Regions from separate parts of the Baekduia sp. Peel2402 genome, predicted to be linked through region 2. Evidence: riboswitches for the same ligand, from Rfam matches in the RefSeq annotation. Region 2 holds a riboswitch; the other holds the start of a gene.
What was found. Region 2 has a riboswitch for ZMP and ZTP ahead of serC (phosphoserine transaminase). Riboswitches for the same ligand answer to the same signal wherever they lie in the genome.
Positions count from the first base shown of each region.

Region 1: linked by a shared signal. The riboswitch ahead of glyA (serine hydroxymethyltransferase) and the one ahead of serC (phosphoserine transaminase) in region 2 are both predicted to bind ZMP and ZTP.

Region 1 covers NZ_CP199582.1:1,788,733-1,803,394, forward strand. Annotated here, with positions in the region: gene ACT01A_RS08740 (hypothetical protein) at 1-112, opposite strand, end outside; gene ACT01A_RS08745 (hypothetical protein) at 146-1,036, opposite strand; gene ACT01A_RS08750 (ribonucleotide-diphosphate reductase subunit beta) at 1,128-2,054, opposite strand; gene ACT01A_RS08755 (TetR/AcrR family transcriptional regulator) at 2,140-2,778, shown strand; gene ACT01A_RS08760 (transglutaminase-like domain-containing protein) at 2,818-3,591, shown strand; gene ACT01A_RS08765 (glycosyltransferase family 4 protein) at 3,597-4,775, opposite strand; gene ACT01A_RS08770 (glycosyltransferase) at 4,828-5,865, shown strand; gene ACT01A_RS08775 (hypothetical protein) at 5,896-6,141, shown strand; gene glyA (serine hydroxymethyltransferase) at 6,080-7,372, opposite strand; ZMP/ZTP riboswitch at 7,401-7,488, opposite strand; gene rpiB (ribose 5-phosphate isomerase B) at 7,495-7,959, opposite strand; gene ACT01A_RS08790 (Sua5/YciO/YrdC/YwlC family protein) at 7,973-8,593, opposite strand; gene prmC (peptide chain release factor N(5)-glutamine methyltransferase) at 8,590-9,435, opposite strand; gene prfA (peptide chain release factor 1) at 9,443-10,489, opposite strand; gene ACT01A_RS08805 (DUF1385 domain-containing protein) at 10,794-11,888, opposite strand; gene rpmE (50S ribosomal protein L31) at 11,901-12,116, opposite strand; gene ACT01A_RS08815 (CARDB domain-containing protein) at 12,163-12,918, opposite strand; gene ACT01A_RS08820 (4Fe-4S dicluster domain-containing protein) at 13,075-14,662, opposite strand, start outside.
Region 2 covers NZ_CP199582.1:739,282-753,943, forward strand. Annotated here, with positions in the region: gene ACT01A_RS03615 (ABC transporter ATP-binding protein) at 1-1,269, opposite strand, end outside; gene ACT01A_RS03620 (carbohydrate ABC transporter permease) at 1,293-2,123, opposite strand; gene ACT01A_RS03625 (carbohydrate ABC transporter permease) at 2,124-3,008, opposite strand; gene ACT01A_RS03630 (extracellular solute-binding protein) at 3,083-4,342, opposite strand; gene serA (phosphoglycerate dehydrogenase) at 4,414-6,042, opposite strand; gene serC (phosphoserine transaminase) at 6,042-7,175, opposite strand; ZMP/ZTP riboswitch at 7,196-7,280, opposite strand; gene ACT01A_RS03645 (hypothetical protein) at 7,357-8,424, opposite strand; gene ilvC (ketol-acid reductoisomerase) at 8,480-9,469, opposite strand; gene ACT01A_RS03655 (class I SAM-dependent methyltransferase) at 9,490-10,347, opposite strand; gene ACT01A_RS03660 (PKD domain-containing protein) at 10,344-11,843, opposite strand; gene ACT01A_RS03665 (AMP-binding protein) at 11,853-13,115, opposite strand; gene menB (1,4-dihydroxy-2-naphthoyl-CoA synthase) at 13,140-13,967, shown strand; gene ACT01A_RS03675 (1,4-dihydroxy-2-naphthoate polyprenyltransferase) at 13,974-14,662, shown strand, end outside.

The DNA of each region.
Region 1 (14,662 bases), 1.0 Mb from region 2:
TGTTGTCGGCGATGCCGACGGCGACCTTCGCCTGCGCCGCCGTGGCGGGCACGGCGACGGCGACGGCGACGAGGGCGAGCAGGACGATCAGAAACGGGTGGCGGCGGCGCATTCGCCGCGGGAGGCTAGCGAGCCGGGCGGCGAGCTAGCGCGCGCCCGCGCTGCGGGCCAGGACGCCTTGCAGCGTGAGCAGCGACGGGCGCGCCTGGCCGTCAGGGCCGACGAAGCCGGAGTCCCAGGTCGGGCCGCCAGCGATGCCGGTGTCCCAGTGGTAGAGGTAGACGCGCTGGATGCGCGGCGAGATCTTGACCAGCTTGTCGAAGATGAACTTCGTGACCTTCGCGGCGTGCGCGGTGCCGGTCGGGAAGACAACGGTCGACGTGTTCGAGCGCCGGACGATGCCGCCGGTCTCGGTCAGCCAGATGTTGCCGCCGACCGAGTCGACGAGCTTCTTGGTGGTCTTGGTCGACAGCGTGTTGGCGTCGACGTAGTTGTGCAGGCCCCAGACCTTCGGCGTGCGCTTGGCGGCCTTTACGAAGCGCTGCGCCCAGGTGATCATGTTGGGCTTGTCGAGGAGGTCGGTCGCCAGGATGTTGCAGGTCGGGCAGGCCTTGGTCAGCGCCAGGTACCACTTCGCCACGAGCTCCGGCTTCTTGTTCATGTTGGCCTCGTTCCACGACGAGAAGTCCTTCACGAACGGGTAGCGCGCGCGGATCGCCTTCATCGCGCCGACGAGCTGCGCGGGCCCCGGGTTGTAGGAGACGCGCTTGGGCGAGCGGTCGAAGGTGACCAGCGGGCGGGCGCCGGTGGCCTGCGCGCCCTTCATCCAGGCGTCGAGCTGCGCGACGGCGACCGGATCGCTGAAGACGTCCCAGCGCAGGTCGAGGCGCGCGTAGCCGAGCTTCAGCGCCTGGTAGCGCGGGTCGGCGAACATGTCCGGCTTGTTGTCGGCGATGCCGATCTTCACCGCTGCCTGGGCCGTGGCCGGGACGAGGGACGCGAGCAGCAGCGTCAGGGGCAGCAGGAAGCGGCGCATGACCCCAGAGGTCGGCGCCGCTACCTCTCCCTTGAAGTCGGAAGGCTGACCCTAGACGCGAAGGCGACCCCCAGATGGTGGCACCCACCATCTAAACGGGGGTGGCCTCAGGCTCGGGCTCGGCCGGCGCCAGCGACACGCCGATCACCTTCAACCGCCGCGAGAGCGCCTGGAACGCGAAGCCGTGGACCTCGTCGGAGCGCACGCCGAGGATCTCGTAGGACTCGCCGACCTCGAAGCCGCGCGGCGTCAGCACGCCGGCCGCGATCGGGATCAGCTCGGCGAGCGTCTGCTGGATGCGCCGCGCCAGCGCCGGGTCCTGGCGCGCCTTCTGCTGCAAGAACCAGGTGCCGTAGGCGACGTGGCGGTGCTCGTCCTGGGAGATCTTGCGAAAGCCCTCCAGGAAGCCGGGCAGGATGCCGCGCTGCTCGAAGACGCGCGTGAGCGTGTCCTGGCCGGTCAGCGCGAGCGTGCCCTCGATGACCATGTGGTAGGTCGTGACGAAGTCGACCTTGGCGTCCATGTCGCTCGGATCGGCGAGCAGGCGCTTGTTGGCGTCGACGAGGACCTCGTCGAAGAGCACCTTGAACGCGTCGTTGAGGTCCTCGCGGGCGCGCTCCAGGCGGTCCTCGAAGCTGCCGTCGTGGCCGATGACCTCGCGGTAGAAGTTGTTGAAGTGCTGGGCGTGGCGCGCCTCGTCGACCTGCTGGGTCGTGAGGAAGTGCTCCTCGCTCTGGGTCTCGTAGGCGCCGACCAGGCCGTTGAACTGCGTCGCGACCCGCTCCTCCCCGATGAAGAACGACGACAAGAACCAGACGATGTTGTCCTTGTCCTCGTCGCTCAACGCCGCCCAGTCCTCCCGGTCTTGGGCGAAGTCGATGGTGTGGCTCTGCCAGGGCTGGCGCTCCCACAGCTCATAGAGCTTCTGGGGATCCATCAGCACGACCTTGGAGAGCTTGGACTCGTCGCTGATCGTGCCGACGTCGCCCTGCGAGGTCAGTTCGAGGAGGTTGGCCATAGGAGCGATCCTGACACCCTGTCAAACAGGGTGTCAAGCGATTTTTGACAGGGTGTCAGCCTCCCGCGGGTATCTTGGGATGCAGATGGCCGCCGACGACGAACCTCGCACGACCTCCCCCGTGTCCCATCGCGAGGGACCGGCGACCGCCAAGCGCGCCCAGGTCCAAGCCGACGTCCTGCGCGCCACCGAGGAGCTGCTGGCGTCCGGGTCCTCCTACGCCGACCTCAACGTCGAGAAGATCGCCAAGGCCGCGGGCATCTCGCGCACCGCGTTCTACTTCTACTTCGCCGACAAGCGCGACCTGCTGATGCGGCTGGCGGGCGACGTCACCGAGCTGCTCTACGCGCAGGCCGACATCTGGTTCTCGGGCGACGGCGACCCCGAGCAGGAGATCCGCGAGGCGCTCACGCGGATCGCCGCGCTGTACCGCGAGCACGGCGTGCTGATCCGCGCGATCGTCGAGGTCTCCACCTACGAGGAGGACATCGCGACGTTCTGGCGCGGCCTGCTCCAGCAGTTCGTCGACGCGACCGCGCGCCGGATCGAGACCGAGGCGCACCTGGACCACGACTCCGCCGAGGCGACCGCCTTCGCGCTGACCTGGATGGTCGAGCGCACCTTCTACCAGCAGTTGGTCCAGGACGAGCCCGTGCCCGACGCGCAGCTGATCGCCGCGATCGCGCGCATCTACCGCGGCACGGTCTACGGCGCTAGCGTGTGAGGCGTTCACCGCAACGCCCCTGAGCCGCTGGTCCTCACCGTGGGATGCACCTTCGGCTTCCAGACGCCCCAGCCCGTCGCGGCGGTCCTCCAGGTCGCGCCGTCGGGCTCCGGCCACGAGCTGCGCGCCGAGCGCTGGGAGACCGACGCCTCCCACCACGGCTACCTCGACCTGTATGAGAACCGCTGCGAGCGCTTCACGCTCCCGGCCGGCGCCTCGCGGCTGCGCTACGAGGCCGAGGTCGCGATCGCCGCACCCAGCGACCAGATCGTGCCCGGCGCGGCCGAGACGCCGATCATGGAGCTGGACGACCAGCTCGTCGCGTTCCTGATGCCGAGCCGCTTCTGCCTGCCCGACGAGCTCGGCCACGAGGCCTGGCAGCGTTTCGGCTCGCTGGCCCCGGGCTGGGAGCGCGTGCAGGCGATCGTCGACTTCGTCCACGGCCACCTGGAGTGGGTGGCCGGCGCGTCGAACCCGTGGACGACGGCGGCCGACGCCTACCGCGCCGGCCAGGGCGTATGCCGCGACTTCGCGCACCTGGCGATCACGTTCTGCCGCGCGCTGAACATCCCGGCGCGCTACGTCTTCGGCTACATCCCGGAGATCGACGCGCCGCCGCCGACCGAGCCGATGGACTTCGCCGCGTGGTTCGAGGTCTGGCTCGACGGCGCCTGGCACACCTTCGACGCCCGCAACAACCGCCGCCGCGTCGGGCGCGTGGTGGTCGGCCGCGGCCGCGACGCGATCGACGTCGCGCTGATCACGTCGTTCGGGCCGGTGACGCTGACGGAGTTCGAAGTGCGCGCGGCCTAGTCGGCCTAGTCGCCGCGGATCGCTTCGAACTCCCCCGTCTCCATCTGCCGCTCGACGTCCGCGTCGACCTCGGCCTCGTGCGCCTCGGGCCGCACGCGGCGGATCCGGATCGCGCTCAGGCGCCGCAGCTTGAGGATCTCCAACACGTACACCAAGTAGACCGAGGCGGCCGCGACGACCAGCGCCATCGCGGCGATGACGATCGCCCACCCCGAGTTCAGGTGGCCGTGGTTGTCGGAGTACGGGATGAACCGCAGCGACACGGCGAAGGCGCCGAGCAGCAGCGTCCAGGCGTACAGGTAGATCAACGTCTTGCGCTCGGAGAAGCCGATGCGGCTGAAGCGGTGGTGGAAGTGGTTGGCGTCGGCGACGTAGACCTTGCGCTTGTACTTCATGCGCTTGAGGACCACGAACGTGGTGTCCAAGAACGGCACCATCAGCACGACCAACGGGATGACCAGCGCCAGGACCGCCTGCGTCTTGACCGCGCCCTCGACCGCGACGCAGCCGAGCAGGAAGCCGAGCAGGTTCGCGCCGCAGTCACCCATGTAGATCGACGCCGGCGGGAAGTTGTGCACCAAGAACCCGGCGGCGGCGCCCGCGGTGCAGGCGGCGAGGATCCCGGCGTGGGAGCGATCGAGGTCAAAGGCGATGATCGCGAAGGCGATCGCGGAGATCGCGCAGATCCCGGCGGCGAGGCCGTCGACGCCGTCGCTGAAGTTGACGACGTTCATCATCGCCACCAGGCCGACGACCGTGATCGGCCCGGCGGCGCTGCCGAAGTCGACCGCGCCGAGGAACGGCGCCGTAATGTTGCCGACCTCGACGCCCGCGCTGACCGGCACGACCGCCGCCACGATCTGACCGAGCAGCTTGACCGCCGGGTGCAGGTCGAAGCGGTCGTCGATCGCGCCGACGATCGTGATCAGCGTCGCGCCGACGAGGATTCCGACGAAGCGGTCGTGCGTGCGGCTCGTGGTCTGGATGAAGATCAGCCCGGCGACCAGCGCGCCCGCGTAGATCGCCAGGCCGCCGAGCAGCGGCGTCGACTCGCGCCCGAGGCCGCGCGCCTTGGGCTGGTCCACGGCGCCGACGCGACGGGCGAAGCGCGCCGTCAGCGGCGTCAGGGCCGCCGCCACCGCGAACGCGGCGACGAAGGCGTAGACCGCGTCGATCTCCGTCATCAGGTGTGGAGGGTATTCGGCGCGTCGGCGTGCGAGGCTTCCCCTCGACGCCGTGAAGATCCTGCTCGTCACGCAGATGTGGCCCACGCCGGCCGAGCCCGACCTCGGCAGCTTCCTGCTGCCGTTGCGCCGCGAGCTGATCGCGCAAGGCCATCAGGTCGAGGTTGCGGCGATCGGGCAGCGCGGCGGCGGGAAGGGCAAGTACGCGCGCTTGGCGGCCGACGCGGTGCGCACGGCGCGGCGGATGCGGCCCGACGTGGTCTTCGCGCACTTCCTGTTCCCGGCGGGTTTGGCCGGGCTGGCGGCGGCGCGCGCGGCGAGGGTCCCGCTGGTTGTGATGGCGCACGGGCAGGACGTCGCGAACCTGGAGCGCGCGCCGTTGCGGCTCTCGACGCGGCCGGTCGTGCGGGGCGCGGCGGCGGTGATCGCCAACTCGCGCTGGCTCGCCGACCGCCTGACCGCGCACTTCCCCGGCCTGGCCTGCGACGTGTGCGACCTCGGCGTAGACCTGGCGCAGTTCGACCCGGACGGGACCGCGCCGGCGGAGTGGCCGGGCGGAGCGGCCGCCGCTGGCGGGGACGTGACCCACCCGCGCATCCTCTGCGTCGGCTCGCTGATCGAGCGCAAGAACGTGCTCGCCCTCGCCGACGCCTTTGCGAACCTCGGGCGCGGCTCGCTGACGTTCGTCGGCGACGGCCCGCTGCGCGGCGCGCTCGAAGGCCGTCCGGGCGTCACGGTCGTCGGCCGGGTCCCGCACGACGCGGTGCCGGCCTGGTACGCGGCGTGCGACGTCCTCGCCCAGCCGTCGCGCATCGAGCCCTTCGGCCTGGCGACGCTCGAGGCGATGGCGATGGCGCGCACCGTCGTGGCCACCACGAACGGCGGCCCGCCGGAGTTCGTCACGCCCCAGGCCGGCGTCCTGGTTGACCCCAACGACCCGGCCGCGCTGGCCGCGGCGCTGGCCGCCGCCGCCGCGATGCCGTCGCCCAACGCCGCCGCGCGCGTCGCCGCCGCCGCGCACGACGTCGCGCGCCAGGCTGCCGTCATGGCAGGGATCCTGGCGCGTTCGGGAACCACAGACGTTTCCTGACCAGTCGCCCGTGGAACCAGCAGACGGGTCATGTCCCTGTCCCGTCTGCTGCTCGCCCTGGCCAGCGCGGTCACCGGCTTGGTGATCTCGTGGTGGCTCTATGTCTACGTCGTCGGGTCGATCGGGCCCGTCGAGCTGCTCGAGGTGCTGCTGCTGACGGTCCCGATCGCGATCACGCTCGATCGCCTGGCGCGCCAGGCGATCGCCGCGTCGGTCAGGCGGTCGTCGCCGCGCTCAGCGCCTCGTAGAGCGGGTAGCGCTCCGCGATCGCGCTGACGCGATCGGCCAGCTCGTCGCGCTTGGCGTCGAAGTCCGGCGTCAGGGCGGTGGCGATGATGTCGCCGACCTCGGCGAAGTCCTCGGCCTGCAGGCCGCGGGTCGCAAGCGCGGACGTGCCGACGCGCAGGCCGGACGTGACCATCGGCGGGCGCGGGTCGAACGGCACCGCGTTGCGGTTGACCGTGATGCCGATGTCGTGCAGGCGGTCCTCAGACTGCTGGCCATCGATCTCCGACTCGCGCAGGTCGACCAGCGCGAGGTGCACGTCGGTGCCGCCGGTGAGGACGTCCACGCCGTGGCCTACGGAGACGAGCCTCTCCGCGACCGCCTTCGCGCCGGCGATCGTGCGCTCCTGGCGCTCGCGGAACTGCTCGGAGGCCGCGATCTTGAAGGCCACCGCCTTGCCCGCGATGACCTGCTCCAACGGCCCGCCCTGCTGACCCGGGAAGACACCCGAGTTGATCTTCTTGGCGTACTCCTCCTTGCAGAGGATGAGGCCGCCGCGCGCGCCGCCGAGCGTCTTGTGGACGGTGCTCGTCACGACGTCGGCGTAGGGCACGGGGTTGGGGTGCAGGCCCGCGGCGACGAGGCCCGCGAAGTGCGCCATGTCGACCATCAGCAGCGCGCCGACCTCGTCGGCGATCGCGCGGAAGCGCTCGAAGTCCAGGACGCGCGGGTAGGCCGACCAGCCGGCGAGCAGCAGCTTGGGCTTGCGCTCCTTGGCGATCCGCTCGACCTCGTCCATGTCGATCAGCGAGCTCTCGCGGTCGACCTCGTAAGGAGCGATGTCGTAGAGGCGGCCGGACACGTTGAGCTTCATGCCGTGGCTGAGGTGGCCGCCGTGCGGGAGCGAGAGGCCCATGATCGTGTCGCCCGGCTGCAGCAGCGCGTGGTAGACGGAGGCGTTGGCCTGCGCGCCGGCGTGCGGCTGGACGTTGGCGTGCTCGGCGCCGAAGAGCGACTTCGCGCGGTCGATCGCGAGCTGCTCGATGATGTCGACGAACTCACAGCCGCCGTAGTAGCGACGGCCCGGGTAGCCCTCGGCGTACTTGTTGGTGAGGACGCTGCCCTGCGCCTCGAGGATCGCCTGCGGGACGAAGTTCTCCGAAGCGATCATCTCCAGCGTGGTCTGCTGGCGGTTCAGCTCCTTGGCGATCGCGTCGGCGATCTCCGGGTCCAGTTCGGCAAGCGACTGGGTGAAGAAGTCGGGGCTCAGATCGGAAGACACGGCGCTGCTCCTTTGGGAAGGATCCGATGGATTGGGCCCAGGCGCGCGGCAAAGAAGTGCTGCTCGTCGCTCCCCGGAGGTCGATTCCTCCCTCGGCGCCAGTCGCGACGCCTTCGACGGTATCAGCCGACGGCCGGAGACTGAACGGCACTGCCGTCCAGATCCGCAATCTGCGACACGCGGCGCGCGTGGCGACCGCCCTCGAAGGCGGTGCGCAGGAAGCGTGCGACGATCGCGTCGGCGGCGTCGGGCGCCAGGCGCGCGCCGCTGAGCGTCACGGTGTTGGCGTCGTTGTGGCGGCGGGCCATCTCGACCTCGGACGGGTCATGCGCGTTGACGGCGCGGACGCCCGCGACCTTGTTGGCGACGATCGCGACGCCGACGCCCGAGCCGCACGCCAGCACGGCGCGCTCAGCCTGGCCCGCGGAGACCAGGCGCGCGGCCTGCTCGGCGAAGGCCGGGTAGTCGACCGAGTCGGGCGTCTCGGTCCCGACATCCATGACCTCGTGCCCGGAGGCGAGCAGCACGGCCTTGACGTGCTCCTTGAGGTGGTAGCCCGCGTGGTCCGACCCGACGGCGATCACCATGGCGGCCCGCAATCTACAGCGAAGACAGCGTGGCCGCCACGCAACTTTCCGCGACCGCGCCCTCGCGGATCACGTCCCACGATCCGTCGTCTTCGAAGCGGCGCAGGTCGACGACGGTCGACGCGGTGCCGTCCAGCTCGCCGGCGTCGAGGAGCAGGTCGGCCTGGTCGAGGATCGGTCGCGGGATGTCGGCGAGGCGGCGGGCGTCCGCGCCACCCGACGGGTTGGCCGAGGACTGCAGGACCGGCCAGCGCACGGCGGCCAGCGCGGTGGCGGTCGGCGCGAGGGCGGGGACGCGCAGGCCGACGGTGGTCGGATCGGGGCCACACGCCAGCGGGAAGCGCTCCGCCGGGTTGGGCAGCAGCAGCGTGACCGCGCCGGGCAGCAGGCCTTCGAGCGCGGTCGTCGTGCGCGGACCCAGCTCCGGCAGCGCGGCCAGCGCGAGGTCTAAGTTGAAGAACATCACCGCGGCGGGCTTGTCCGGCCGGCGCCCCTTGATGGCGTACAGGCGCTCGACGGCCTCGCGCGACGCGACGTCGCAGGCCAGGCCGTAGACCGTGTCGGCACCGAAGACCGCGACGCCGCCGACCGCCATGCAGCGCTCGAAGGTGGCGGCCTGCTCGGTGGTGATCATCGTTCGCCCAGGACCACGCGCTCGTGGCCGGCGAGGTCGGTGACGGTCGTGACCTCCGGGAAGCCCACGGCGGCGACCAGCGCGCGGACCGACGGCGCCTGGCCGGCGCCGACCTCCAGCGCGACGGTGGTCGCCTGCGTCTGCGCGGCCTGCGTGAGCAGCGGGCGGATCGTCCGCAGGCCGTCGGCGCCGGCGAAGAGCGCCAGGCCGGGCTCGTGGCGGACGACCTCGGGCATCATCGTCGGGCGGTCGCCGTCCGGGATGTAGGGCGGGTTGGAGACGATGACGTCGACGTGCGGGTCGACGCCGTCGAGGAGGTCGCCCTGGGAGAAGGAGACCTTGAGGTTGAGCTTTTCTGCGTTCGCGCGGGCCACGGCGAGCGCGTCGGGCGAGACGTCAGAGGCGCTGACCTTGAGGTCGGGCCGCTCGTCCTTGAGCGCTAGTGCGATGGCGCCGCTGCCGGTGCCGACGTCGTGGACGCGCGCGCCTTGGGGCAGGTCGAGCAGCGCTTCTACGAGGTGCTCGGTCTCCGGGCGCGGGACGAGCACGCGCTGGTCGACGAGCAGGTCGAGGTGGCGGAAGCCCTTGTGCCCGACGAGGTAGGCGACCGGGACGCGCTCGACGGTCCGGCGGCGGATCGCGTCGCGGAACCAGCGGGCGGCGTCGCCGGTGACCTCGCGGTCGGGATCGAGCCACAGCGCGGTGCGATCGACGCCGAGCGCGTGGCCGAGCAGGATCTCGGCGTCGAGGCGCGGCGTGTCGACGCGCGCGCCGTTCAGCGCGACGAGCGCGCTGTCGAGCGCCTCGCGGACCCCGACGCCGGCGAAGGGCGAGGACGCCATCGATGAGCTAGGCCGCGGCCTGGCTCTCGAGGCCGCGGCGCTTCTCGTCGTCCTGCAACGCGGCGGTGAACTCGTCGAGCTCGCCCGCGAGCACGTCGTCGAGGTTGTGGGCGGTGAGCTTGATGCGATGGTCGGTCACGCGGCGCTCGCCGTAGTTGTAGGTCCTGATCTTCTCGGCGCGATCGCCGGTGCCGACCTGCGAGCGCCGGGCCTCGGCGGAGGCTGCCTGCTGCTCGGCCAGCGCGGCCTCGTAGAGGCGCGCGCGCAGGACGCGCATCGCCTTCTCGCGGTTCTGCAGCTGGGACTTCTCGTCCTGCATCGCGACCGCGATCCCTGAGGGCTTGTGCGTGATCCGCACCGCCGAGTCGGTGGTGTTGACCGACTGGCCGCCCGGGCCGCCGGAGCGGTAGACGTCGATCTGCAGGTCGTTGGGGTCGATGTGGACGTCGACGTCCTCGGCCTCGGGCAGCACCGCGACGGTGGCGGTCGACGTGTGGATCCGGCCCTGGGACTCGGTGGCGGGCACGCGCTGCACGCGGTGGGTCCCGCCCTCGAACTTGAAGATCGAGTACGCGCCGTCACCCTTGACCGCGAACGTGTACTTGCCGTCGCCGACGTCCATGGGCTCTGTGGAATACCCGCGACGCTCGGCGTAGCGGGTGAACATCCGGTAGAGATCGCCCGCCCAGAGGCCGGCCTCCTCCCCACCCGCGCCACCCTGGATCTCGACGATCACGTTCTTGTCGTCATTGGGATCCGGCTCGACCATCGACAGCCGGATCTCCTCTTCCAGCTCCTCGATCTTGGCCTCGGAGCTCTTAAGCAGCTCACGGAACTCGGGATCCTCGCCCTCGGCCAGCAGCTCGCGCGCACCCGCGGCGTCGTCGGACGCATGCCGCCACTCCTCCGCCAGCTTCGCGGCAGGCTCCAGCCGCCGGTACTCCCGACCGACCTCGGCATACCGGTTGCGATCACCGATCACCTCCGGATCGGTCATCTGGCGGCCGACCTCGGCGAAGCGGGTCTCGATCTGCTCGACGAGGGACTCGATCATGCGACGTTTGAGGCTACCGCCCGGGACGCAGGGACGCCGGGACAACGCGACCGCCCGCGGGACACGATCGAACGGCACGTTCGTGTCGCTATGGAACACAAACATGCCGTTGGACCCGGCGAGCAGAGACGCGGGTCGCTCCCGCGTCGCATACCGACGCCGAAGCGACCCGGACCTCCGAGTTGCCCCGACGGCCGAGGTTCACCCACCCGCGGGCACTCGAACGCCACACGGCTGGGATACGCCGCTCGCTTGGCGGCGGCGCGTGGCGCTTAGGCCACTCGCTTGGCGGCGCTCAGCGCCGTCATGCGACAACCTCCATGCCCACCTTCTCCTCGTCCGTCGCACCCAGGGGGTTCTCGACGTCGAGGACGGCGTTCATGGCGGCGATGGCGACGGCGAGCTGGTCCAGGTCGGGCTCGCGGGTCGTCAGCTTCTGGAGCATCAGGCCGGGGTACATGACGGCGCGGACCCAGCCGCGGCGGCGGTTCTTGCCGGCGTACTTGATCAGCTCGAAGGAGATGCCGGCGATCAGCGGGACGCCGATGATGCGGGTCGCCACGAGCCAGTACCAGGCGGGCAGACCGATCGGCGCGAAGACGAAGATCGCGACGATCATGACCACCAGCAGGAAGCTCGTCCCGCAGCGGGGATGAAGGCGGGAGAACTTCTGGGCGTTCTCGGGCGTCAGCTCCAGCCCGGCCTCGTAACACGAGATCGTCTTGTGCTCGGCGCCGTGGTACTCGAAGACCCGTCGCAGATCGCGGAGCTTGCTCAACATCAGCAAGTACCCCAAGAAGATCGCGGTGCGCACGACGCCCTCGACCAGCCAGAACAGCAGCGAGGAGTCGAGCTGGTCCTTGATCAGCGACGTCAGCCCGACCGGCACGACGAAGAATAGGCCGACCGCCAACAACAGCGCGACCAGCACGGTGCCGAACCAGACGCCGCCCGAGATCTCCTTCTCGTCCTCGGGCACCTGCGCGTTGGCGCTGATCGCCAGCGCCTTGAAGCCGATCGACAGCGACTCGCCCAGGGCGATGACGCCGCGCAGAAGCGGCAGTCGGTAGAAGCGGTGCTTCTTGAGGATGCTCGTCAGCGGCTCGCTGACGACCTCGATCTCGCCGAGGGGCACCTCCTCCGACTCCAAGCCGCCTTGCTTGAGCTGCTCGGGCAGCGGCTTGCGGACCGCGACGGCCCACGTGGAGATGCCGCGCATCATCACGCCCTCGAGGACGGCCTGGCCGCCTACGGGGGCGTCGCGGATGGCGACGAGATCGCCGCTGAAGGCTCCCTCGCCCTGCGCGACGGCAGGGACGGGAGCTTCAACGACGGGCGAAGCGGACGCACCGGCGCCGACGGCGGGTGCGCCGTCGGCGGGGCGCGGTGCGTCCGACATCGCGCGGGCTTGCTAGTCCTTCGTGCCGGCGGCGCGCGCCTGGCGACGCTTGAAGCGGTCGATACGGCCGCCCGTGTCCATGATCTTCTGCTTGCCCGTGTAGAACGGGTGGCACTGCGAGCAGACCTCGACGTGGATCTCAGCCTGCGTCGAGCGCGTGTAGAAGTCGTTGCCACACGTACAGGTGACGTGCGAAACGACGTACTCCGGGTGAATGGCGGTCTTCATGATCGAGATCCAGTGTAGCGTCACGCCACCGTCTGGAACCCGTCCCTCAGGCCAGCGGGCAGGGGCGTTGGACGACGTTGGCGGCCTCGTCGCTCTCGTCGACCGCGTTGGCCACGTCGAGCGTCACCGTGATCGTCGATCCCGGCGAGCACCGCGGCGCCGCCACGGCCCCGCTTCCGCGCTCGCCGGCGTCCAGCGGACCGAGGATCGCCGGGTCCGACGTGACGCCGCCGACGGTCACCGTCACTGCAAACGGCTCGGCCTCCGAATGCCCCTCGTTGCTGACGGCGACCGTGTACGCAGCGCGCCCCGGCCCCGCCGCCACCGCGTCCAGCCCGCCCAGCACCAGGTCGGGCCGCGGATCGGCGACCTCGCAGGTCGCCGACGTCCGCGACGTGGTCTTCGTCACGTGGTTCTTGGCGTCCAGCCAGCGGAACGTGATCACGACGCGGTACCCCGCCGGCGCCGTCAGCGCCTCGATCCGCTTGGTGAACACGAACGCGCTGCGCCCCGGGTCGGCCTTCTCCCAGGACCCCCAGCCGGGAACCGCGACCTTCTTGAACGTCCCCTTCGGCCCGGTCCCTGACCGCTGCATCAGCAGGAACCTCATCTGCATGCGCTTGGCGCCCGAGGCCGACATCGACCCCGTGAACGCCGCGGCGCGCTCGGAGTCGGCGGTGCCCGTGGTGCAGTCGGCCACCTTCGCGGCCAGCGAGATCTTGGCCGACGCGGCAGGCGCCGAGGCGGGCAGGGCGAGCGAGAGCGCGGCGAGGGCGAGGAGGAAGGGACGTCGGAGCGGCATGCGGCATCCGTTTGAACAGGTGCGGACCCGAATGGTTGCGCAGACATCGCACAACGAGAAGGGGCGCCCTTTCAGGCGCCCCTCTCCGCTGCTTGCGGGTTTTGCCCTCTGGGCAAACACCCGCGACCGAAGCTCGCCCTCTGGGCGAGTCTTCGGCTACGTCTGCTGGTACAGCGGCCCGTCGCCGCCCTCGGGCGTCGTCAGGCGACCGCCCTTGGCCGTGATCGCGCCGCACTGCACGCAGTTGGTGTAGTTGACGATCACGTCGACGTTGCCGTGCTCCGGCGCGTCCTCCGGGATCTCGTACACGCCGGCCGGGCACATCCAGCGCCACGTCTCCGCGACCTCGCGCGGGACGTTCTTCTTGACGCGGATGTGGTTCGGCGCATCATCGCGGGTCGCGTTGCCCGTGATGAACACCGAGGACAGCTTGTCGAACGTGTACTTGCCGTCCGGCTTGGGGTAGCCGTCCTTCGTGTTGCCGATGAACATCGGCTTCTTGTCCTGCTTGTGCCACGCCAGCTTGCCGGGCGGGAACTTGCCCTTGGTGACGATCGCCGCGTTGACCAGCGGACCGCCGCGCAGGAAGCCCTTCTGGAACGGCTGGCGCGTGTTGCGGACCTGGTAGAGCTCCTTGCCGATCGACGACTCCTCGACGGCGTCCTCGTAGGACTCCAGGGAGGTGTTGCCGTTCTTGAGGGCGTTGTAGATCGCCTCGCCGGCCAGGATGCCCGACTTGATGCAGTGGTGGACGCCCTTCAGCGCCACCGTGTCGACCATGCCCGCCGAGTCGCCGACCAGCAGCGCGCCCGGCATCGTCAGTTTGGGCATCGACCAGTAGCCGCCGCCCGGCAGCGCCTTGGCGCCCCAGCCGACGCGCTCGCCGCCCTCGAGGATCTTGCGCACGAGCGGGTGCAGCTTGAACTGCTGCAGCAGGTCGTGAACCGACGTGGTCGCGTCGGCGTAGTCGAGGTCGACGACGAAGCCGATCGAGACCAGGTCGTCCCCGGTCTTCTCGTCCTTCATCGGGTAGATCCAGGTGCCGCCGATCTGGCCGTACTTGGCCGAGATCTTGACCGGCCACGGGCCGATCGTGTGGATCAGGCGATCCAGCGGCTTGGCGACCTTCCAGATCTCCTTGACCCCGAGCTCCCAGGTCTGCGGCTCAGCGCCGGCAGCCAGGTCGAACTCGCGGATCGCGGGACCGGTGAGGTGACCCCAGCAGCCTTCGGCCAGCACCGTGAACTGCGCGGTGATGTCCGTGCCGGGCTCGAAGTTGCCCAGCGGCTCGCCGTCCTTGCCACGGCCCTTGTCGCCGGAGCGGACGCCGCGGACGCGGCCGTCCTCGACGAGCAGCTGCGTCGCCGCGGTCTCGGTCAGGACGTAGGCCCCGCCCTCCTCCGCGAGCCGCTGCTGGAACCGGGCCAGCGCCGACACCGAGATGACCTCGTTGCCGTGGTTCTTAAACGGCGGCGGCGGCGGGATCCGGATCGCGAGCTTGGAGGTCGGCGTCATGTAGACGGCCTCCTTGTGGACCTCGCCGTACGCCCACCCCTCCTTGCGCCAGTCCTCGCGCGAGTACTCGGGGTACAGCTCCTCCAGCGGCCCCGGCCGAACGACCGCGCCGGACAGGTTGTGCCCGCCGCAGACCTTGGCCTTCTCGATGACCGCTACGGGGACCTCGCCCAGACGCTCCATCGTCTCCGGATCGTCCGCGAGGAGCTGCAGGAGCCGGTTGGCCGTG
Region 2 (14,662 bases):
CTGCGCGGGCGGTACGTCAGAAGCCGATGTGTCGGAGGCGTCGGCATCGCGGGCGAAGCGGCCAGCACCCGACGAGGCGGCGGCGTCGCCATCCGAAGCCCGCAGCGCCCGGCCGTCCTCCCCGTGGAACAGGTGGATCCGGCTCGTGTCCATCCACAGCCGCGCCTTCTCCCCCGTCTTGACCGAGGTCTCCGCGTCCAGGCGCGCGACGGCGCGGCCTTCGGTGTCCGGGAGGTCGGCGGCGCCGCTCTCGGCGGCGAGGTCGGCGAGCTCGTCGTGGTCGGGGCCCGAGCCTTCGTAGTTGAAGTAGGCGTAGACCTCGGAGCCCATCGACTCGGTGATGTCGATCGGCGCCTCGAACTCCACGCCGTGCGAGGACTGCTCGCCGACGAGCGAGGCGTCTTCGAAGTGCTCGGGCCGGATGCCGACGACGAGGTCGCCGCGGCCCGCGTCGCCATCGGACAGCGCGCGGCGGTGGGCGTCGGTCAGCGGGATGTCGGCGAACGGGAGCTTCAGGGTGTCCCCGTCGACCTTGCCGCTGAAGAAGTTCATCGACGGCGAGCCGATGAAGCCCGCGACGAAGAGGTTGTCGGGCCGCTCGTAGAGGTTCTTCGGCGAGTCGACCTGCTGCAGGATCCCCGCGCGCATCACGGCGACGCGATCACCCAAGGTCATTGCCTCGGTCTGGTCGTGCGTGACGTAGATCGTCGTCGTCTCCAGGCGCTTCTGGATCCGCGAGACCTCGGCGCGCATCTGCACGCGCAGCTTCGCGTCGAGGTTCGAGAGCGGCTCGTCCATCAAGAACGCCTTTGGCGAGCGCACGATCGCCCGCCCCATCGCCACGCGCTGACGCTGGCCGCCCGACAGGTTGGCCGGCTTGCGGTCCAGGTGCTGGGTCAGATCCAGGATCTTGGCGGTCTTGTCGACGCGCTCCTTGATCTCCGCGTCCGGCAGCTTGGCCAGCCGCAGCGGGAAGGCCATGTTCTCGCCCACCGTCATGTGCGGGTACAGCGCGTAGGACTGGAAGACCATCGCGATGTCGCGGTCTTTGGGCGCCTTGTCGTTGACGACCTGGCCGTCGATCAGCAGCCGCCCGTCGGTGATGTCCTCCAGGCCCGCGACCATTCGCAATGCCGTTGACTTGCCACAGCCCGACGGCCCGACCAGGATCAGGAACTCGCCGTCGCCGATCTCGAGGTCGAGGTGCTTGACCGCCTCGTAGCCGTCGTCGTAGCGCTTGGTGATGTCGTCGAGGGTGATGCCCGCCATGGGACTCGCTCCTTGGAACCCGTCTAGCCCTTGACCGCGCCGGCCGTCAGGCCCGCCACGATCCGCCGTTGGAAGAAGAGGACCATCAGGACGATTGGGATCGTCACGATGATGGCCGCCGCCGCGATCGCGCCTGTCGGCGCCGTGAACTGCGACACGCCGGTAAAGCTCTGGATCGCGGGCGGAACCGTCTGTGCCTTGGTCGTCGACGTCAGCGATAGCGCGAAGACGAAGTCGTTCCAGGCGTAGATGAACACCAGGATCGCCGTCGTGAACACGCCCGGCGCCGCCAGAGGCAGGATGACCTTGCGGAACGCCTGCGCCGGCGTCGCGCCGTCCATCTGGGCCGCCTGTTCGAGCTCCCACGGTATCTCGCGGAAGAACGCGCTGAGCGTGAAGATCGCCAGCGGCAGCGTGAACGTCATGTAGGGGATGATCAGGCCGGCCCACGTGTCGTAGAGGCCGAGCGTGCGCCACATGTCGTACAGCGGGCCGACGATCGACACCGGCGGGAACATCGCGATCGCCAGCGAGGCACTGAGGATCAGGCGCTTGCCCGGGAAGTCCAGGCGCGCGATCGCGTAGGCCGCCATCGACGCCAGGGTCACCGCGATGATCGTCGAGATCGCCGCGATCCCGAGCGAGTTGCGCAAGGCCTTGGTGAAGATGTCCTGGTCGAAGATCGAGCTGTAGCTGTCAAACGAGAACGTCTTGGGAATGAGCCGGCCGTCGTTGACCGTCGCCGGGTCCTTCAGCGACAGCGACAGCAGCCACAGCACCGGGAACAGCGCGGCGACGACGATGACGGCCTCGGCGCCGGCCCACCCGAACCACTTCTTGCGATCGACGGCCATCTAGTTCTCACCCCGCTGCTGGGCCAGGTTGGCCCCCAGGAACTTGACGTACAGGAACGCGATCAACAACACGCACACGAAGACCAACACCGACACCGCCGAGCCGAGCCCCAGGTTGAGGCGGATCAGCAGCGTGTTGTACGACAGCTGCGAGACCGTCTCGATCGCGCGGTTGGAGCCGTTGGACAGCACCTGGACCGTGTCGAAGATCCGGAAGGCGTCCAGCGTGCGGAACAGCAGCGCGACCAGGATCGCCGGCTTCATCAGCGGGATCGTGATCTTCCAGAAGCGCTGCCACGTGGAGGCGCCGTCGACCTTGGCCGCCTCGTGCAGGTCGTCGGGCACCAGCGCCAGGCCGGATAGCAACAGCAAGGCCATGAACGGCGTCGTCTTCCAGACCTCGGCCAGGATCGCCGTCAGGTAGGTCGACCAGGTCGTGATCAGCGGGTCGTCCTGGAGGTTCAGCACGGCCGGGACGAAACCGCCGTCGGCCTTGGAGAACGCCAGCCGCCACGCGAACGCGGCGACGACCGTGACGATGCCGTAGGGCACCAACGCGCTGGTGCGAATCAGGCCGCGGCCCATGATCGCGCGGTGCATCGCCAAGGCCAACAACATGCCGAGGACCAGCTCGATGATCACCGACAGCACGGTCAGGATCATCGTGTGGCCGAGATCCTTCCACCACAGGTTGGACGACAACACCGTGATGTAGTTGTCGAGGCCGACCCAGGCGGTGCGGTCCGGGAAGCGCAGGTCGCTGCGGTGCAGCGACAACCAGATCGCGTAGAGGATCGGGTACGCGGTGACCGCGAGCATCACGACCACGGCGGGCGCGCAGAGCATCCACCCCAGCTTGCGCTCGGCGCGGGTGCGCTCGCTCAGGCGCGGCTTGGCGCCGCTCTCCTTCAGCGCGCCACGCTCGATCTCAGCACCGGCAGCGGTTGGCGTCGTCGAGCTCACAGCAGCCCCTTCGATTCGAGCGCGTCGCCGAGGCGCTTCTTGAGCTTGTCCAGCGTCGTCTGCGGGTCCTTGATGTCAGCGGCGGGCGACAGCGTCGAGGAGACCGCGAGCGAGACGTCGGCGTACAGCGGCGTCACGGGCCGCACGCCGGCAGCATCGAGCTGCTCCTTGACGATCTCGGAGAAGGGATAGGACTTCTTGAACTTGGGGTCGGCGTAGACCGCCGACAGCGTCGGGGGCAGCGAGTCGAGCTGCGCGTAGAGGCGCTCGGGCTGCTCGGAGGCCAAGCACGTGGCGGCGTCGAAGGCCTCCTGGCTGTGCTTGGTGTGGGCGCCGACGCCCCAGTTGAAGCCGCCGATCGGGGCGCGGGCCTCGCCGCCCTCCTTGACGCTCGGGTAGGGCGCCCAGGCGATGTCGTCCTTCAAGCCCTTGACCGTGGTGTTGCTCTGGGCCGAGGCGTACACGAACGGGTAGTTGAGCTCGAACGCCGTGCCGGTCGGGACCTCGAAGGCCTGGCGCGCCTGGTCCTCCTTGGCGGCCGGCAGCGACGGGTTGCCCGGGCCTTGCGCGAAGCGCTGCATGATGCCGATGGCCTTGAGCGACGGCTCCTGCTGGAGGCCGACCTTGTCGGTGCCGTCGAGGATCGACCCGCCCGCGCTCTGGAGGACCGAGTTGAACCACACGGTCGTGCCCTCGTACTGCGCGTTGGTGTAGGCGATGGTCGTCTTCAGCTCTTTGGCCGTGTCGATGAGCTGGTCCCACGTCTTGGGCACTGACTTGCCCTTCAGCTGCGACTTGCGGTACCAGAGCAGCTGGGTGTTGGAGTTGCCCGGCGCGGCGTAGAGCTTGTTGTCGTACTCGGCGGTCTTCAGCGGGCCTTCGAGGCGATCCTTCTTCAGCTCGGCGACCTTGTCGGCCGGGAACGGCAGGATCCACTTGGCCTCCGCGAACTCCGCGGTCCAGACGACGTCCATCGCCATCAGGTCGATCGAGGAGTCGCCCGCGGCCAGCCGCCGCACCAGCGACTGGCGCTGGCTGTCAGCGTCGGTGCCGAGCAGGTTCACCTTGATGGTGTACTCGCCCTTGGACTGCTGAGAGCAGTATTCAGCCGCCTTCTGGAACGAGCCGCCGGGCTGGTTGCCCGCCCACCAGTTCAGCGTGACCGTGCCGCTGTTGCTGCTTTCCCCGCCGCCGCAGGCAGCCACCACGAAGGCAGCTGCGACCAGCGCCAGGACCGAGGTGACCCGACTCGACATGACGTCAGGTTCGGTACCCAGGACCAGGCGCCCCGAACCTTGGGTTCGGGGCGCCTTTCCGGTGTGACGTGCTAGAGCGTGATCGCGCGGCCGCCGCTGAAGCCGTCGGACGCCGCGATGGCGTCGACGACGTCGCGCGGGACGGGCGCGTCGGTGGTGACGACCATGACGGCCTCGCCGGCGACAGTGGCGTCGCCGTCCTCGTCGGTGCGGCCGACGGCGGCCGAGACGATGTTCACGCCGGCCTCGCCGAAGGCGGTGCCGATGCGGCCGATGACGCCGGGGCGGTCGCCGTAGCGGAAGACCGCGAGGTGGTCGTCGAGCTGGACGTCGAGCCGCTGGCCCCACGCCTCCAGGAGGTGCGGGCGGTTCTTGCGGCCGAACGTGGTGCCGACGACGCGCTCGCGACCGTCGCCCGAGTGCACGGTGATGCGCACCAGGTTCTCGAAGTCGCGCGAGCTGTCGTTCTTGACCTCGACGACCTCGATGCCGCGCTCCTTGGCGATCGACGGCGCGTTGACGACGTTCAGCTCCTCCTCGGTCTTGCCCGCGAGGACGCCGAGCAGCGTGGCGGTGGCCAACGGCCGCGTGTCGAAGTCGGCGATCCGGCCGAGCAGCTCGATCTCGATCTTCTCGACGCTGCTGCCCTCGGCGAGGACCATCGCGACGTGGCCGAGCTGCTGGCACAGCGGCGCGTACGGACCGAGGACCTCCAAGTCCTCCGCCTTGATCGCCGGGACGTTGACCGCGGTGGTGACCGAGCCGCCGGTCAGGGCGGCGACGACCTGCTCGGCGGCCTGGAAGCCGGCGCGGTCGGTCGCCTCGGCGGTCGAGGCGCCCAGGTGCGGCGTCACGATCACGTTGGGGCGGCCGAAGTACGGCGACTCGGTGAGCGGCTCGGAGCGGAAGACGTCCAGCGCCGCGCCGCCGACCTTGCCGCTGTCCAGCGCGGCGATCAGGTCCTCGTCGTTGATCAGCGGCCCACGGGCGACGTTGAGGACCTTGACGCCGTCCTTGCACTTGGCAATGGCCTCGGCGTCGAGCCAGCCCTCGGTGTCGGGCGTCTTGGGCAGGTGCAGCGTGAGGAAGTCGGCCTCGGCGTAGACGGCGTCGGAGTTCTCGGCCTTCTCGACGCCGAGGTCCTTGTAGCGCTCGGCGCTGACGAAGGGGTCGAACGCGAGCACCCGCATCCCGAAGGACTTGGCGCGCGCGGCCACGAGCTGGCCGATGCGGCCGAAGCCGAGAATGCCGAGGACCTTGCCGTCCAGCTCGACGCCGGACCACTTCGAGCGCTCCCACTTGCCCTCGCCGCTGAGCGCCGCGTGGGCCTGGGGCACGTTGCGGGCCAGGGCGAGCAGCAGCGCCATCGTGTGCTCGGCGGCGGTGACGACGTTGGACTCCGGCGCGTTGGCGACGATGATCCCGCGCTTGGTCGCGGCGGGGACGTCGACGTTGTCGACGCCGACGCCGGCGCGGCCGATGGCCTTCAGGTTGGTGGCCTTCTCGATGAGGTCGGCCGTCATCTTGGTGGCCGAGCGGATCAGGAGGCCGTCGTAGTTGCCGATCTCCGCCGCGAAGTCGAAGCCCTCGACGTCGAACGCCGTCGTGACGTCGAAGTGCTCCTTGAGCAGGTTGATCCCGCTCGCGCCGATCTTCTCGGCCACCAGGACGCGCGTGGCGCCGTTGCCGTTCCCGCTCATTAGGCCTGGGCCTCCACGACGTAGTCGATGGACTTGGTCAGCTGGCGCACGTCCTCGGGCTCGATGGCCGGGAACATGCCGATGCGCAGCTGGTTGCGGCCCAGCTTGCGGTAGGGCTCGGTGTCGACGATGCCGTTCTCGCGCAGCGCCTTGGCGACGGCGGCGGCGTCGATCTTCTCGTCGAAGTCGATCGTGCCGACGACGTAGGAGCGCTTGGCGGGATCGGTCACGAACGGCGTCGCGTACTCGCTCGCCTCGGCCCAGCCGTACAGCGCCTCCGACGACTCGCGCGTGCGGCCGACCGCGAAGTCCAGGCCGCCGTTCTCGTTCATCCACTCCAACTGCGCGTTGAGCAGGATGAGCGTGCCGAGCGCGGGCGTGTTGTAGGTCTGATCCTTGAGCGAGTTGTCCAGCGCCGTGGTCAGCGACAGGAACTCGGGGATCCAGCGGTCGGTGCGCGCGCCGACCTCGGCGATGCGCTCCTGCGCGGCGGGGCTGAGCAGCGCGAGCCAGAGGCCGCCGTCGGCGGCGAAGCACTTCTGGGGCGCGAAGTAGTACACGTCGGTCTGGCTGACGTCGACGGGCAGGCCGCCGGCGCCGGAGGTGGCGTCGATGGCGACCAGCGCGCCGTCGCTGCCGGCCGGGCGCTCGATTCCGACCATGACGCCGGTCGAGGTCTCGTTGTGGGCCCAGGCGACGACGTCGTGTCCGGCCTGGAACTGCGGCGCGGGCGCGTCGCCCGGCTCGGCCTTGATCACGGTCGGGTCGGCCAGGAACGGCGCGCCCTTGGCGACGTTGGCGAACTTGTTGGAGAACTCGCCGTAGCTGAGGTGCAGCGAGCGCTCGCGGATGATCCCGGCGGCGGCGGCGTCCCAGAAGGCGGTCGTGCCGCCGTTGCCCAGCGCGACGACGTAGCCCTCGGGGAGGCTGAAGAGGTCGCTCAGGCCAGAGCGGACGCGTCCGACGAGGTCCTTGACCGGCTTCTGGCGGTGCGACGTGCCGAGCAGGTGCGCGTCGCGCGTCGCCAGCGTGGCGAGCTGCTCCGGCCGCACCTTCGACGGGCCGCAGCCGAATCGCCCATCGGCCGGCTTGAGGTCTTCGGGGATGGTGAGCGTGCTTGCGCTCGTCGTCATGGGGCTCCTCGGGGTCGGGATGAAGGTGCCCAGGCGTGCGGCGGTTCTTGGGCCGCCGCTCCCCGGTGGTAGCCCACCTCAGAGACGCCAGTCGCGACGGCTTCTGGAGAGTACCGAACGAGTCGCGGTGGGTCCCGTTGCCGGACAGTGAACACCGGCCGATCCGGCTAGTCGGTCCGCGCTAGGTCAGCCAGCGGAACCCGATCGCGTCGGGGCGCGGAGGCAGCGGGCTGGCCGGCAGCGCGTCCGCCGGATCATCGGCGTGGAAGACGCTCGGGGCGACGTCGTTGGGCGCATCGGGGTGAAAGAGCGCGGCCAGCAGCTCGATCTGGCCGCGGCCGACGCCGAGCTCGCCCATGCCGCCGCCGTACATCGGCCGCTGCTGCGCGGCGCAGCGTGCGTAGACCTCCAGCAGCTCACGGACGCCGCCGATGCGCGACGGCTTGACGTTGACCACGCGCGCCGGCAGGGGCGTGGCGCCGATGTCGTCGGCATCGTGGATCGGCGCGTCGTAGGAGACGCGGTCGACGTGGCCGGCGAGCCTGGCCGTGATCTCCGGGAGGTCGTGCGGGTCCTCCAGGTAGGCGTCCGGGAACGCGGCGACGAGCTGGTCGTACAGCGCGCCGAGGCGCTCCGGGTGCTTGACCTCCATGCCGTAGTGGCCCTTGAAGTCGATCGTGTCGACCGCGCCGGTCGCCGCGAGCGCGTCGATCAGCTCCGGCGACCAGGTCGTCTCGGCGTCGAGCTTGAAACGCACGCTCGGCGCGCGGTCGAGCCGCCGGTGGACGTGGTCGGCCGACGGCTCCTCGCCCAGGCCCAGCGAGTTGACGAACCGCACCGGCTGGGGCTCCAGGCCGAGCACGTCGTGCAGGGCGCGACCGGCCTGGCGCAGCGCGAGGTCCAGCGCCGCGGACTCAAACGCCCAGTTGCGCCAGCGCCGGGCCGGCTCCCACTCGGGCGGCACGACCCACGGGTCGAGCGTCGCGAGGTGGTCGGTGAAGGACGCGAGCGTCCACTCGCCGGCGAGCGGCAGCTCCAGCTGCGTCTCGTGCAGCGAGCCGCCGTCCTCGACGTGGATCGAGACGTCCTCCCCCAGCCCGTCGACGCCGGCGCCGATGAGGCGCACGTGCGTCGTGACGCGCTCGAAGTCCTGCGGGAAGGCGGCGTGCAGCCGGTCGTACTCGCACGCCTCAACGGTCAGCGGCAGGTCCGCCAGCCGCGGCCAGAGCGATTCGGTGGGAGGAGCCATGTCCCTCCGACCGGGTCGCCGCGCCGAACTCATCGTCCGGCGCGGCGGATCAGACCTAGAACTCGGTCTGGATCCAGTCCATGTGCGAGCGCAGCTCCTTGCCGACGTGCTCGACCTGCGTGTCGGCCTGCTCAGCGCGGATGCGCTTGAAGTTCTCCTGGCCGGCCCGGTTCTCGGCGATCCACTCGCGCGCGAAGGTGCCGTCCTGGATCTCGCCGAGGATCTTCTTCATCTCGGCGCGCGTGTCGTCGTTGACGACGCGCGGGCCGCGCGTGTAGTCGCCGTACTCGGCCGTGTTGGAGATCGAGTAGCGCATGCCCGAGAGGCCCTTCTCGTACATGAGGTCCACGATCAGCTTGAGCTCGTGGAGGCACTCGAAGTAGGCCATCTGCGGGTCGTAGCCCGCCTCGACCAGCGTGTCGAAGCCGGCCTGGACCAGCGCGGACGCGCCGCCGCAGAGGACGGCCTGCTCGCCGAAGAGGTCGGTCTCGGTCTCTTCCTTGAAGGTCGTGTCGAACACGCCGCCGCGGGTGCAGCCGATGCCCTTGGCGTAGGCCAGCGCGAGCGCCTTGGCGTTGCCCGTGGCGTCCTGGTGGATCGCGACGAGGCCGGGGACGCCGGAGCCCTCGGTGTACTGGCGGCGCACGAGGTGGCCGGGGCCCTTCGGGGCGGCCAGGCCGACGTCGACGCCCGCGGGCGGCTCGACCTCGCCGTAGAGGACCGAGAAGCCGTGGCCGAAGAGCAGCAGGTTGCCCTCGGCGATGCCGTCCTTGACGTCGGACTCCCACACCTGGCGGTGCAGCTCGTCCGGGACGAGCAGCATCACGATGTCGCCCTTGCTGGCGGCGTCGGCGACCGAGAGGACCTCGAGGCCCGCGTCCTTGGCCTGCTGCACCGACGCGGAGTCCTCGCGCAGGCCTACGACGACGTTGACTCCGGAGTCCTTGAGGTTCTGGGCGTGGGCGTGGCCCTGCGAGCCGAAGCCGATGATGGCCACGGTCTTGCCGTCCAGGAGGGTGAGGTCTGCGTCGTCGTCGTAGTACATAGTTGGCGGAAGTCTATGCGTCACGCTTCCGCGATGGCGCCCAGGGCGCGGCCAGGGATCGAGACGCTGCCGTCCTGTGCCACGTACGGCGCCCATTTCGCCTCGGCGGCGTCGCGCAAGTTGTAGTGGTCGGCTGGCGAGAGGGACTCCAGCAGCGGGCGCATCGTGGAGGAGAACTCGCGCAGCGTGTCCCACCAGGCGTCCAGCGACGGCGCGTTGAACATCAGGTCGATGGGCTCGATGCGCGGCTCGTCGAAGCCGGCGTCTTCGAGCAGGTCGGCGAGCTGGGTCGGGTCGCTGAGCGCGAAGGCGCCGGGCGCGCCGGGCGGCGACGGCTCGGCGAGGCCGAGCGACTCGGCGGCCTTCGGCAGCCCCGAGAGCCACAGGTTCTCCTCCGGCGGCGCCCAGGTCGCCAGGACGATCCGGCCGCCGGGCTTCAGAACGCGGCGCGCCTCGCGCAGCGCCGCCTCGGGGTCGACCGCGTGCTGGTAGCCGAAGCGGCAGAGCAGGCCGTCGAGGGTCGCGAGCTTCTCGTCGACCCACTCCAGCTCCATCGGCTTGAACTCCACCAGGCCATCGGGCAGGCCGAGCGTCGCGGCGTGGCGCTTGGCGACCTCGACCATCGCCTCGGCGCCGTCGGTGAGGATCAGCTTGCCACCAGGGACCAGCAGCTCGGCGGCCAGCAAGCCGACATCGCCGCGGCCGGCGGCCAGCTCGAGCACCGTCTGGCCGGGCTGCGGCGCGAGCGCCTCGACCATCCAGTGCGCGACCGGCAGCGCGCCGCGCTGGTAGGCGTCCACGCCGGCCTCCCACTGCGGGGCGATGGCCTCCCATCGCTCGCGGGCGTTGGCGCGCTCTTCCTCGGGATCGATCGTCACGTGACCGTGAAGTGCATCACGGCCTGGCTCGCGTTGCCCGCCCGGTCCGTCGCGCGGACCGTCAGCGTCCACGTCCCGCGGGCGAGCTTGGCCTTCGCGGGCGAGTGCCAGGTGAACGTCGCGCCCTTGCCCAGCGTGGCGCGCCCCGTGTGCGTGACCTTGCCGCGCGCCAGCGTGACGTCGACGCGCGCGACGCCGCCGTCGTCGGTCACGCGGCCCGCCACCTTCAGCACGTTGACCACGCGCTTGCGCCCGCTGCGGCGCAGCTGCTTGTGCTTGGCCTTCTCGCGCGGTGTCGTGATCCCCAGCACGGGCGCGACCGCATCGGTGACCGTGATCGCCACCGGCGCGCTCGTCGTCCCGGCCCCGAGCGAGTCGAGCGCTCGAACCGTCACCAGGTAGCGGCCAGGACGCGCAAAGACGTGGTCGACGGTGGGCCACGTCAGCGGCTGGAAGACCGTGCCGTCGCCGTACTCGAAGATGTAGCGGTCGATGCGACCGCCAACGTCGGGATCGATGGAGCCGGAAGCGTCGAAGCGCACCGTGGCGCCCTGGCGCACGGTCGTCGCCGAGGCGGTCAGGATCGCGTTCGGCGCGCGGTCGGTGAACTGGAAGGCGCCCGGGGTGACGTTGCCGGACGTGGGCAGCGGGACGCCGTCATAGTCGGCCCGCGGCGCGTATTGCGCGAGGTGTGCGGGCAGCTGGAGCCCTCCCGCCTGGACGGCGGTCTCGCGCATGTGGAAGTCCAGCGCCGCGGCGTTGACGAACCCGGCCGTGCGGTCGCCGCCGTCGACGAGCGAGTTGTAGTTGTCGAAGTCCGGGCTGTGGCCTTGGCCGGCGGTCGTCGTGAAGACCGATGTCGGCGCGCCGGAGATCGTGGACTGGATCGCGGCGAGCGATTGGCCGCCGGTCGGCGTGACGTCGCCAACCGCGCCGTCGCTCAGCGCGATGCCGCGGCCCTCGCGACCGCCGACGACGATCGAGGTCGAGACGACGGTGCGCAGGAAGTCGGGCGTGTCGTGCGTGACGGTCAGCGCCGTACCGGCCAGCGCGGTGGCGCGGACCAGCACGCGGTCCAGGCGAGTGTCGAGCGCGTCCTTGATCGCGACGCTGTTCGTGTCGGCCAGGATCGTGCTGTCGAGTAGGCGGGCGCCGTCGCCTTCGATGCGCACGCCGCCGGGACCGCCGGCGATCATGAGGTTGTCGATCGTGGCGCGAGCGCCCATCAGCGCGACGACGTGGGGCCCGGTCTCGGAGACGATCGTCCCGGGCGCGCCGTGAAGCGTGATGTCGTCCTTGTCGACCCAGAGGTCCTCGTGGTAATGGCCTTGGTGGATGTCGATGGTGTCGCCGGGTGCGGCGGCCAGCAGCGCGTCGGTGATCGTGGTGTACGGCCCAGCCTGGGCGTCGACCACGCGGGTGGCGGCGACGACGGACGCGGGCACGCTCAGGACGGCGACCGCGCAGGCGGCCGCGAGCGAGATCCTTCTCCCCATGCGGCGACCCTATCCGGGGATTCGGAGGTCGCGCCGGAGGAGCTTGCCGGAGGCGGTGCGCGGGAGCGGGTCGGTGATGAGGTGGAGGTCCTTGGGGACCTTGAAGCCGGCGAGGCGCCCGCGGACGTGGTCGATGAGCTCGGTCGGCGTGGCGTGCGCGTCGGGGCGCAGGCGGACGAGCGCGACGACGGCTTCGCCCCACGTGTCGTCGGGCCGCGCGAGGACACCGGCTTCGGCGACCGCCGGGTGCGCTTCGAGGATCGCCTCGACCTCGGCGGGCGCGACGTTCTCGCCGCCGGTGACGATCGTGTCGGCCTTGCGGCCGACGATCCGCAGCGTGCCGTCGTCCGGGTCGAAGGCGCCGAGGTCGCCGGTGTGCAGCACGTCCTGTCCGTCGCCCGCGTCCGGCGAGACGGTGGGGCCGGAGACGACGATCTCGCCGTCGGGCTCGAGCTCCACGCGGGTGCAGAACAGCGGCACGCCCGCGGTCGCGACCTGGGAGCAAGCCTCGGTGAGGCCGTAGGTCGGCGCGACCGGGACGCCGGCGTCGGCGGCGCGTTCGAGCAGCGCGGGCGGCAGCGGGGCGCCGCCGAGCAGCGCCCAGCGCAGCGCGGGCGGCTTTTGCAGGCCCGCGTCGAGCAGGCGCGCGAGCGTGGTTGGGACCAGGGAGACGATCGTCGGGCCGTCCGGGCGCTCCAGCGCGTCGAGGACGCGGTCGGTCTCGAAACGCTCGTGAACGATCGCGGTCGTCCCGTAGATCGCCGAGCGCAGCAGGATCGACAGACCTCCGACGTGGGAGAGCGGCAGCGTGCAGAGCCACTGCTCGTCTGGATCGACGCCCAGCGCGACCGCGCTGCCCAGCGCGCTCCACAGCCAGTTGCCGTAGGTCAGGCGGATCGGCTTCGGCGCGCTCGTGGTGCCGCTGGTGTGCACGAGGATCGCCGGGTCGTCGAGGTCGTGCTCGTCGCGGACGTCGGCGGCATCGCCCGCGCATCGCACTTCGCCGCCGAAGACGACGTCGACGTCCGGGCGCTCGGCCTCCGTCAACCGCAGGTCGATCGGCACGACCAGCGCGCCCGCCAGCAGGCAAGCGTGCAGCGCGACCACGTAATCGACGCCCGGCGGGATCGCCAACCCGACGCGCGCGCCGCGCGGCAGCCCCGCCGCGGAGGCCTTCGCGCGCTCGTACAGGGTCTCGTAGGTGAGGTCGTTGACGGCAGGGGTGTCGGGACGCTCACGCGCCGCCCTCGCCAGCCAGGACTCGACCACCATGGCTCGGAAAGTAGCCTGCCCGCCATGGCAGTGACCTGGACCCCCGGCGACGGCGACTTCACCGACATCCGCTACGAGCTCAGCGGAGACGGGATCGCGAAGATCACGATCGACCGTCCGGACGTGCGCAACGCGTTCCGGCCGCAGACGCTCGTGGAGGTCTCCGAGGCGCTGGAGCGGGCCCGCGAGGACGGCGACGTCGGCGTCGTGATCTTCACCGGCGAGGGCCCGCACGCGTTCTGCAGCGGCGGCGATCAGAACGTCCGCGGCGACACCGGCTACATCCCGGAGGGCGCCAAGGTCGGGCGCTTCCACGTCACCGACCTACAGGTCCAGATGCGGCGGCTGCCCAAGCCGATCGTCGCGTCGGTCGCGGGGTTCGCGATCGGCGGCGGACATGTCCTTCACCTGTGCTGTGACCTGACGATCGCCGCCGACAACGCGCGCTTCGGCCAGACCGGCCCGCGGGTCGGGTCCTGGGACGGCGGCTTCGGCGCGTCGCTGCTGCGCGACCTGGTCGGGACCAAGAAGGCCAAGGAGATCTGGCTGCTGTGCCGCCAGTACGACGCGCAGCAGGCGTTGTCGATGGGGTTGGTCAACGCGGTCGTGCCGCTGGAGCGCCTGGAGGAGGAGACGGTCTCCTGGTGCCGCGAGATGTTGGAGTTGTCGCCGTTCGCGCTGCGGCTCGTCAAGTCCTCGTTCCACGCGCACGAGGACGGCTACGCGGGCATCCAGCAGCTGGCGCACGACGCCAACCTGTTGTTCTACGGGTCGGACGAGGCCAAGGAAGGGCGCGAGGCCTACAAGGAGAAGCGTGCCCCGGACTTCAGTCAGTTTCCGAGGAGGGCGTAGAGCACCATGTCGGTTTCCAGTCGCCCCTCCCCCATCCAGATCTGGCTGCTCGCCGCGCGGCCGCGGACGCTGCCCGCGGGCGTCGCGCCGGTGCTCGTCGGCACCGCTTTGGCGGTCGCCGAGCGAGATTCTCTGCGCGTCGGCGCGTTCATCGCGGCGCTGCTGGGCGCGATCTTCATCCAGGTCGGCGCGAACTTGTCCAATGACTACTCCGACGCGCGGCGCGGCGCCGACACCGAGGACCGCCTCGGGCCGGTGCGCGTGACCGCGGGCGGGCTGGTTCCGCCCAAGCAGGTGCTGACCGCGACCTACGTGTCGTTCGCGCTGGCGGTGCTGTGCGGCGTGTACCTGATCGTCGTCGCCGGCTGGGTGATCCTGGCGATCGGCGCCGCGTCGATCCTGGCGGGGGTCTTGTACACCGGCGGTCCGCGGCCTTACGGCTACGAGGGCCTCGGCGACGTCTTCGTCTTCCTGTTCTTCGGGCTGGTCGCGGTGACCGGCTCCTTCTACGCGCAGGTCGAGCGGCTGGAGTGGGAGGCGTTCGCGCTGGCGGTGCCGGTGGGGCTGATCGCGTCCGCGATCCTCGCCGTCAACAACATCCGCGACGCGGGCACCGACGCGCGCGTCGGCAAGCGCACGCTGGCGGTGCGGCTCGGACGGTCGGCGGCGCGCAGCCTGTACGCCTTCGAGGTCTA